Linked DNA regions of Jeotgalibacillus aurantiacus. The main gene of each other region encodes a partner of the protein of the gene in region 2 in a complex. Links are inferred from orthologs where the notes say so. Each region holds a gene or a part of one and is shown on either strand. Other genes may lie near its edges.

Region 1 (4,483 bases), 370 kb from region 2 along the record:
TTCAAGCTGCTCAATGGCACCTGCACGGAATGTATCGCCCGCTGCCAGAAGAACCGACTTTCCTTCCTGCTTAAACTGATGTGCGAGTTTTCCGATTGTTGTCGTTTTCCCAACACCGTTTACACCCACAAATAAAATCACGGTCAGCTCGTTTTCCTGAATGTTTAACGCTTCAGCCGGCTCTTCCCCATCATAATAGATGTCGACAAGCTTCTGGGAAATGACACTGCGGATTTCTTCCGTATCTTTAATATTCTGGCGCTTTACTTCCATCTTCAGTTCTTCCACAAGCTCCATGACCGTATCAAAACCGACATCAGCCTGAATCAGCACTTCTTCTAGTTCTTCGAAGAAATCCTCATCTACGATCCGGTAGCGGGCTACAAGATCATTCATTCTTGAAGTAAAGCTGTTTCTAGTTTTCGTCAGGCCGTCACGGTATTTATCCGTTGACGGCTCTTCAGTCTGTGTGAATTTTTCTTTTAACTTTTTAAAGAAACTCATCAGTATCCCCCTGTTTTAGGTCAGCATATTTTGTTCTTCTTCAAATTTTACCGAGACAAGCTTTGAAACACCAGACTCCTGCATCGTTACACCGTAAAGGACATCAGCACCCTCCATCGTTCCTTTGCGGTGGGTAATCACAATAAACTGTGATTGCTCACTGAAGCGGTTCAGGTACTGACTGAAGCGCTGTACATTCGCTTCATCAAGCGCCGCTTCCACCTCATCCAGAATACAGAAAGGAACCGGTCTGACATGCAAAATGGCGAACAGTAAGGCAATCGCAGTCAGTGCACGTTCCCCTCCTGAAAGAAGGCTCAGGTTTTGAAGCTTCTTACCAGGCGGTTGTGCCACGATATCTATCCCCGTATGAAGCATATCCTGAGGATCAGTCAGCTTAAGCTCTGCGCGTCCCCCGCCGAAAAGCTCTACAAATACAGAAGCAAAATGAATCTTTACCTGATCGAATGTCTCTTTAAAGCGTCTTGACATTTCATCATCCATTTCACTGATGACCTGCATCAGATTGCTTTTGGCTTCGTTGAGATCAGTCTGCTGTTCAATGAGGAATTCGTATCGTTCTGATACCCTGTCGTATTCCTCAATGGCCCCGAGATTGACGGAACCAAGCTCTGAAATGGAAAGCTTGATCAGCTTAACCTTTACTTTCGCTTCCTCGGGATCTACCACGAGCGGATATTCTTCAATGGCAGCCTCATAGGATAGTTCATACTCTTCCTGCAGCTTATTCAGTCTGTAATCAATATCTGACTCTAAACGTCCGTTTTTCACTCTTAGGTCATTAATGCCTTCAGAGAGACCCTGATGCAGTCTGCTGAGTTCCTTATAGGAGGCAGTCAGCTTTTGGATCGTTTCCTCAAGCTCTTCACGTTCTTCTTTTTTCGCACCGAGCTCGTCCATCAATGATTGACGTTCAGCCTGTTTGTCAGCAATTTGCCTTTGAAGAACCACAGTCTGATCTTCTCCTGATGTCATTTCTTTTGACAGCCAGGTGAGATCTTCTGCTGTATTTTTTTTGTTTTGTTCAAGCTCTAATAAGGTTTCCTGCAGCTCCCGTTCCTCTCTTTTACGTTGAGAAAGCTTTTCTTCTGAAACGGCAAGCTTTGATTGAAGCTTTGATTTTACCTGGATTTTCTCATCTCTTGATGAGCTTTGAACCTGTTTCTGCTTCGTCAGCTCTTTAATGGTGAGATCAAGCTGTTCAAGCTCAACAACAGATCTTTCAAGCTTTTGCTTAATGTCAGCTGTCTTCGCTGTCACAGATTTACTTGCATCCTGATATTCAGCAATTTCGAGATCATATAGGGCAAGCTGTTCATCTGTTTTCTTTAATGCGGCTTCTGCTTCGCGGAGTTCAGCCTTCAGTTCCGACTCCTGAATACGCATTTGCTCACCTGAAGTTCTGAGTGTTTCCATCTCGTGATCTGCTGTGGCAGCCTGTTGTTTGAGTTCCTGCACTTTCTTTTCAAGCTTCACTGCAGTCTGTTCAAAGTCAGGTATTTGTGCCGTCAGCTGATCAAGCTCGTTTTTACGGGAAAAGATCGAGCTGCTTTTTTTCGCCTGCGCTCCACCTGTCATCGAGCCTCCCGGATTGACCAGGTCACCGTCAAGCGTCACAATCCGGTATCTGTATCCGAGCTGTTTTGCTAATTCATTGGCACCTTTCAAATCCCGTGCAACAATGACGTTACCAAGGAGATTTTCAATGACATGACGATATTTTTCATCAAATGAAACAAGGGCTGAGGCCGTATTGATAAATGCCTGATGTCCATTGATCTGATGAAGAACGGATGATGGAACAAGCCTTGACTTAATAACGGTCATCGGAAGAAAAGTAGCGCGCCCCATCCGGTTTTTCTTTAAAAACTGAATGGCATCTCTCGCTTCTTTTTCCGAAACGGTTACAATGCTCTGCATCGATCCGCCGAGCGCTGTTTCAATCGCTGTTTCCGTTTCCTTTTCAACATCAATCAGCTCTGCAACCGCTCCTTCAATTCCTGAAAGAGCATTACCCCGGGCTTTCAGTATTTCCTTTACGCCCTGATAAAATCCTGAAAACTCCTCTTCCATAGATTCGAGCATTGATTTTCTCGACTTGGCTTCACTCACGTACTGATAAGCCTTGTAGAGTTTTGCTTCAAACTGCTCTGCCTCCTGGAGGAGATGGCTTCTTCTTTCCTGTAGCCCACGATACTCGGCGGACATGCTTTCAAGTTCCTCCGTTTTCTTCTGTAAGACGCCCTGCAATTCCGTATATCTTTGCTGATGCTTCTCACGCTCCTGAATAAACGTCACGTTTTGACCCGTGAGTTTATCTGCACGGACGGAGTCCTGCTTTTGCTGCTGTTCAAGATAGGTCAGCTCATTTTTCAGTGCTGTCTGATCGTTTAGGCACTCAAAATAATCATTTTTTGCCTGTTCAAGCTGCTCTTCAATCTGATTAACGGATGTATTCAAAAATTGATCCAGCTCTGCCAGCTGTTTCTTCAGAGAGGCAGTATCTGATTTATAATCAGCTGCTTTTTCTTTGTTTTCCTTGATCTTATGGTTAACACGGACGAGCTGCTGATCAATCTCCTTCAGCTTTTGATTCAGCTGATCTTCATTTTGATCGGCATTTTTTCTGCGCTCAACGAGTACCTGACGGCGGCCTTCAAGCTGCTCTGTTTCCTCTGTCAGCTTAAGCAAAATCGCCTGGGACGTTTCAATTTGTTTTTCACATTGAATACGCATCGTCTGCTTTTCATTAAGAATACTATCCGTCCGGTCAAGCTCGAGCTTCATATCTTTTTCTTTCACAGACATGTCGGCCAGCTGCTGTTTCTTATTTTCCCAGTCAGCCGTCATGGAACCGATCTCATAACCTAAAAGAGCTGCCTCTGTATGCTTCAGATCTTCTTTATAGGCTAAATACTCTCTTGCTAAAGAGGCCTGAATTTTCAAAGGTTCAACCTGTCCTTCAAGCTCATGCAGAATATCCTGTACCCGGTAAAGATTTTCCTGTGTTTCGGTTAATTTCTGATCCGCTTTTTTACGGCGTGTTTTATATTTCAGAACACCCGCCGCTTCCTCAAGAATCACTCTTCTGTCTTCAGGTTTACTGTTTAAAATCTGATCCACGCGTCCCTGTCCGATGATGGAAAAGGCTTCTTTGCCCAATCCTGTATCGATAAACAGTTCAACAATATCCTTCAGACGGCAGCTCTGATTATTCAGCAGATACTCACTGTCACCGGTCCGGTAAACTCTTCTTGTCACACTTACTTCTGCATAGTCAAGAGGCAACGCTCCATCCCCGTTATCGAGAATAAGCGTCACCTCTGCAAAATTAAGCGGTTTTCTTGAGTCACTTCCGGAGAAAATGACATCTTCCATTTTCCCTCCGCGCAGTGACTTGGCAGACTGCTCTCCAAGCACCCAGCGGATGGCTTCTGTAATATTACTCTTTCCGCTGCCGTTTGGTCCGACTACAGCTGTCACACCGGGCACAAAATCCACATGTATTCTTTCTGCAAATGATTTAAAGCCCGCGACTTCAAGTTGTTTTAAATACATTATTCCTTCTCCTGCTGTTCAGGCTTTTTCTTTAAATAAACAAGTGCCTTTTCCGCTGCATGCTGTTCTGCTTCCTTTTTCGAACGCCCGGTTCCTGTACCAAGCTCCTCTTCACCAAGCAGCACTCTTGAGATAAATTCACGATTATGCGCCGGGCCCTTCTCTTTTAAAATTTCATATTGAAGCGTACCGGAATGGTTCCGTTGAATAAACTCCTGCAGCTGACTCTTGTAATCCATCACATGCGAAAAAGCACCGGTTTCAATTTTCGGGAAGACGACCTTTTCAAGGATTTTCTTTACAGAATCCATTCCCTGATCGAGATACAGTGCGCCGACAAACGCTTCAAACACATCCGCAAGAAGTGCCGGACGCATTCTTCCGCCTGTCTGTTCCTCAC
Region 2 (3,121 bases):
TTGAATGAAGTGTGAAAATTGCGCTAAACGACCGTTTACTGACCGTTTTCTGCGAGTGCACGAAGCTGTTTCACCTCATGGGGAGTCAATTCCCGCGCTTCTCCGGCATTCAGTCCTGTCAGATGAAGGAATGCATAGCGCTCTCTTTTAAGCTTTTGCACAGGGTGTCCGACTGCATCAAACATCCTTCTTACCTGACGGTTGCGACCTTCATGAATCGTCAGTTCTACGATCGTTTTGTTCTTTTCTTTGTCAGCTGAAATAATTTTGGCTCGGGCTGGCGCTGTCATCCCATCTTCAAGCTTTATACCTTTTTCAAGTTTTTTAATTGTTTCTCTTCTGACAAGTCCTTTAACGCGGGCAATGTAGGTTTTTGTTACCTCGTACTTAGGATGTGTAAGCAGATTGGCGAATTCACCATCATTTGTCAGAAGCAAAATCCCCGACGTATCATAGTCCAGTCGTCCAACAGGGTATATACGCTCGTCTACATAGTCAAAAAAGTCTGTTACGACCTTACGACCTTTATCATCCTTTACAGCCGAAATGACTCCTGACGGCTTGTAAAAGAGGAAATAGACTTTATTCTCCCGTTCGATCTTCACTCCTTCAACCTCAATTGAATCAGAGGGACTCACCTTCGTACCAAGTTCTGAAACTGTTTTTCCGTTCACCTTTACTTTTCCATCTATAATCAGCTGTTCGGCTTTTCTGCGTGAAGCGACACCTGCATGTGCAATCACCTTTTGTAGTCTTTCCATACATCATACTCCTCTTCGCTTATACTTTCTCATAGTGCATTATGTCACAACCCGTTCCAAAAGGAAATGACGAGCACCTAAAAGCTTCCCATCTCCTATTGGAAGAACCCGCTAAATTCGCTATACTATGATGACAGTGAAACGAGGAAATGGTGATACGATGGAATACAAAGTAAAACTCGACGGGTTTGAAGGGCCACTGGATTTATTGCTTCACTTAATACAGGGGCTGGAAATAGATATTTACGATATCCCCATGGCGGAAATTTCTGAGCAGTATATGCTCTATATCCGGGCCATGAATGTACTTGAACTGAATGTAGCGAGCGAATACCTCGTCATGGCCGCAACGTTGATGGCCATTAAAAGCCGGATGCTTTTGCCAAAGCATGAAGAGACGTGGGAAGAAGACAGTATGGCCTACGAAGAGGATCCGAGAGATGAGCTCGTTGAAAAGCTGATTGAATACAGGAAGTTCAAGAAAGCCGCAGATCACCTGAAGGATAAGGAAGAAGAACGCGGCCAGCTTTTCACAAAGCCGCCTGAGGATCTGACCCGTTACTCAATGGAGGAAACAGACGAACGGGAACCGTTGAAGGTGGATATTTATGATTTACTGGGTGCTTTCAATAAACTTATGAGAAGAAAAAAGATACAGCGCCCGCTATCCACTAAAATTACCCGGCAGGAAGTATCAATTGAAGACAGAATGAAGGAAATCCTTGAGAATGTTAAAGCTTCCAGGGATCCAAAGCCGTTTTCATCACTCTTTCCTGTTGCTGAAAAACCTCATATGGTTGTATCTTTTTTAGCAGTGCTGGAACTTGTTAAAAGAAAAGAAATTTGGATAAAGCAGGATCATAATTTTTCGGAAATCATGGTTCAAACTACTGAAGGAGTGTCGTTAGTTGGCCAGTCATAATGTTTATGCGATTGTGGAAAGTCTGTTGTTTACGTCAGGTGATGAAGGTCTGACGCTTGAGCAGCTGATGGATGTGTTGACACTTTCAGAAGATGAGGTGCTCAAAATCATGGCGACCATCCGTGAGCAGTATTTGCAGGAAGATTCACGAGGAATCCAGCTCGTTGAATACGCAGGTAAGTATCAGCTTGCCACGAAAGCAGGATTTTCAGACTATATTAAACAGCTCGCGGAAGCTCCATCACCAGCCACCCTGTCACAGGCAAGCCTTGAGACTTTGGCCGTTATCGCTTACCGGCAGCCGGTAACAAAAGTTGCCATTGAAGAAATACGCGGCGTTAAAACCGATCGTCCGGTCCAGACTTTATTATCCCGTGGGCTGATCAAAGAATTGGGCCGTGCAGAAGGTGCCGGCAGACCTATTCTCTATGGAACAACCGATGAGTTTCTCGACAGCTTTGGTTTGAATAACCTGACTGAGCTCCCTGAATTGCCTGAATCGATGGATGAGGACGACGCTGATCAGGGTGGAGATCTCTTTTTTGAATCGCTGAAAAAAGGGCTTGAATAAAGAATTGAACAAATAATTTTAATCATCACACCGTGTCAGCGCGGTGATAAGGCAGTTAAGTGATACAGACGCATTGCGTTTATTATTGCTTATCTGCTTTTTTTTGCGCCTGAGCGCCAGTAATAGCAGCCCCCTCTTTTACATATATATCCCTTATGTATAAATAAAGGTGGTGGGACTTCTGAAATATTTCCGGCTATTCCTGACAGTGCTGGTGTTCTTTTTGTTAGTATCAGAAACGAAAGCTGTCCCTTCTCCTTCTGCCACTTCAGCTATTTTGATAGAAGCAGAAAGCGGAAGAGTCCTGTTTGAAAAAGCTGCTGATCAGGAAATGAAAATTGCGAGCATTACTAAAATTCTCACGGCACATGTTGCACTTCAGCACGCTTCTCTGCAGGATAAAGTAAAAATCTCAGCAAAAGCGGCAGCCACTGAAGGCTCTAGCCTCTACTTACCTGCCGGTTCAAAGGTCACCATGGAGGATCTCTTATATGGACTTCTCCTAAGGTCAGGTAACGATGCGGCTGTTGCCATTGCTGAACATGTCAGCGGTTCGGTAGAAGACTTCTCTGTATTGATGAATAATGAAGCGAAGAAATTAGGGATGACCCATTCACATTTTACAAATCCACACGGGCTGGATCTTGATGATCAGCATTATTCAAGTGCGCGGGATATGGCCATGCTCACGAAAGAAGCGATAAAAAATCATGACTTCAGTAAGATATTCTCGAGCGAAAAATACAGAGCTGAACTAAATGGAAACCCTGCACTCTGGCATAACAAACACCGCCTCGTAACCGGCCTGTACCCATACGCTTCAGGAGGCAAAACTGGTTACACAAAAAAAGCAGGGCGAACACTTGT

Evidence for each region.
Region 1: the proteins of H7968_RS05625 (region 2) and smc are in contact, whole or in part, in a crystal structure (PDB 3ZGX), measured with the Bacillus subtilis proteins. The link is inferred for Jeotgalibacillus aurantiacus from one-to-one orthologs.

Annotation. Positions count from the first base shown.
Region 1 is NZ_JACNMS010000002.1:535,901-540,383, forward strand. Bases 320-4,483 are described here. They hold smc (chromosome segregation protein SMC), read right to left. Parts: upstream 4,084-4,483; coding sequence 520-4,083; downstream 320-519. Other genes in these bases: ftsY (signal recognition particle-docking protein FtsY), read right to left, coding at 320-504; rnc (ribonuclease III), read right to left, coding at 4,083-4,483. Outside these bases: more of ftsY, read right to left, coding at 1-319. UniProt on the Bacillus subtilis protein: Required for chromosome condensation and partitioning.
Region 2 is NZ_JACNMS010000002.1:170,798-173,918, reverse strand. The notes cover bases 1-2,802. They hold H7968_RS05625 (segregation/condensation protein A), read left to right. Parts: upstream 1-921; coding sequence 922-1,683; downstream 1,684-2,802. Other genes in these bases: H7968_RS05615 (D-alanyl-D-alanine carboxypeptidase family protein), read left to right, coding at 2,469-2,802; scpB (SMC-Scp complex subunit ScpB), read left to right, coding at 1,670-2,254; H7968_RS05630 (pseudouridine synthase), read right to left, coding at 36-761. Outside these bases: more of H7968_RS05615, read left to right, coding at 2,803-3,121. UniProt on the Bacillus subtilis protein: Participates in chromosomal partition during cell division. May act via the formation of a condensin-like complex containing Smc and ScpB that pull DNA away from mid-cell into both cell halves.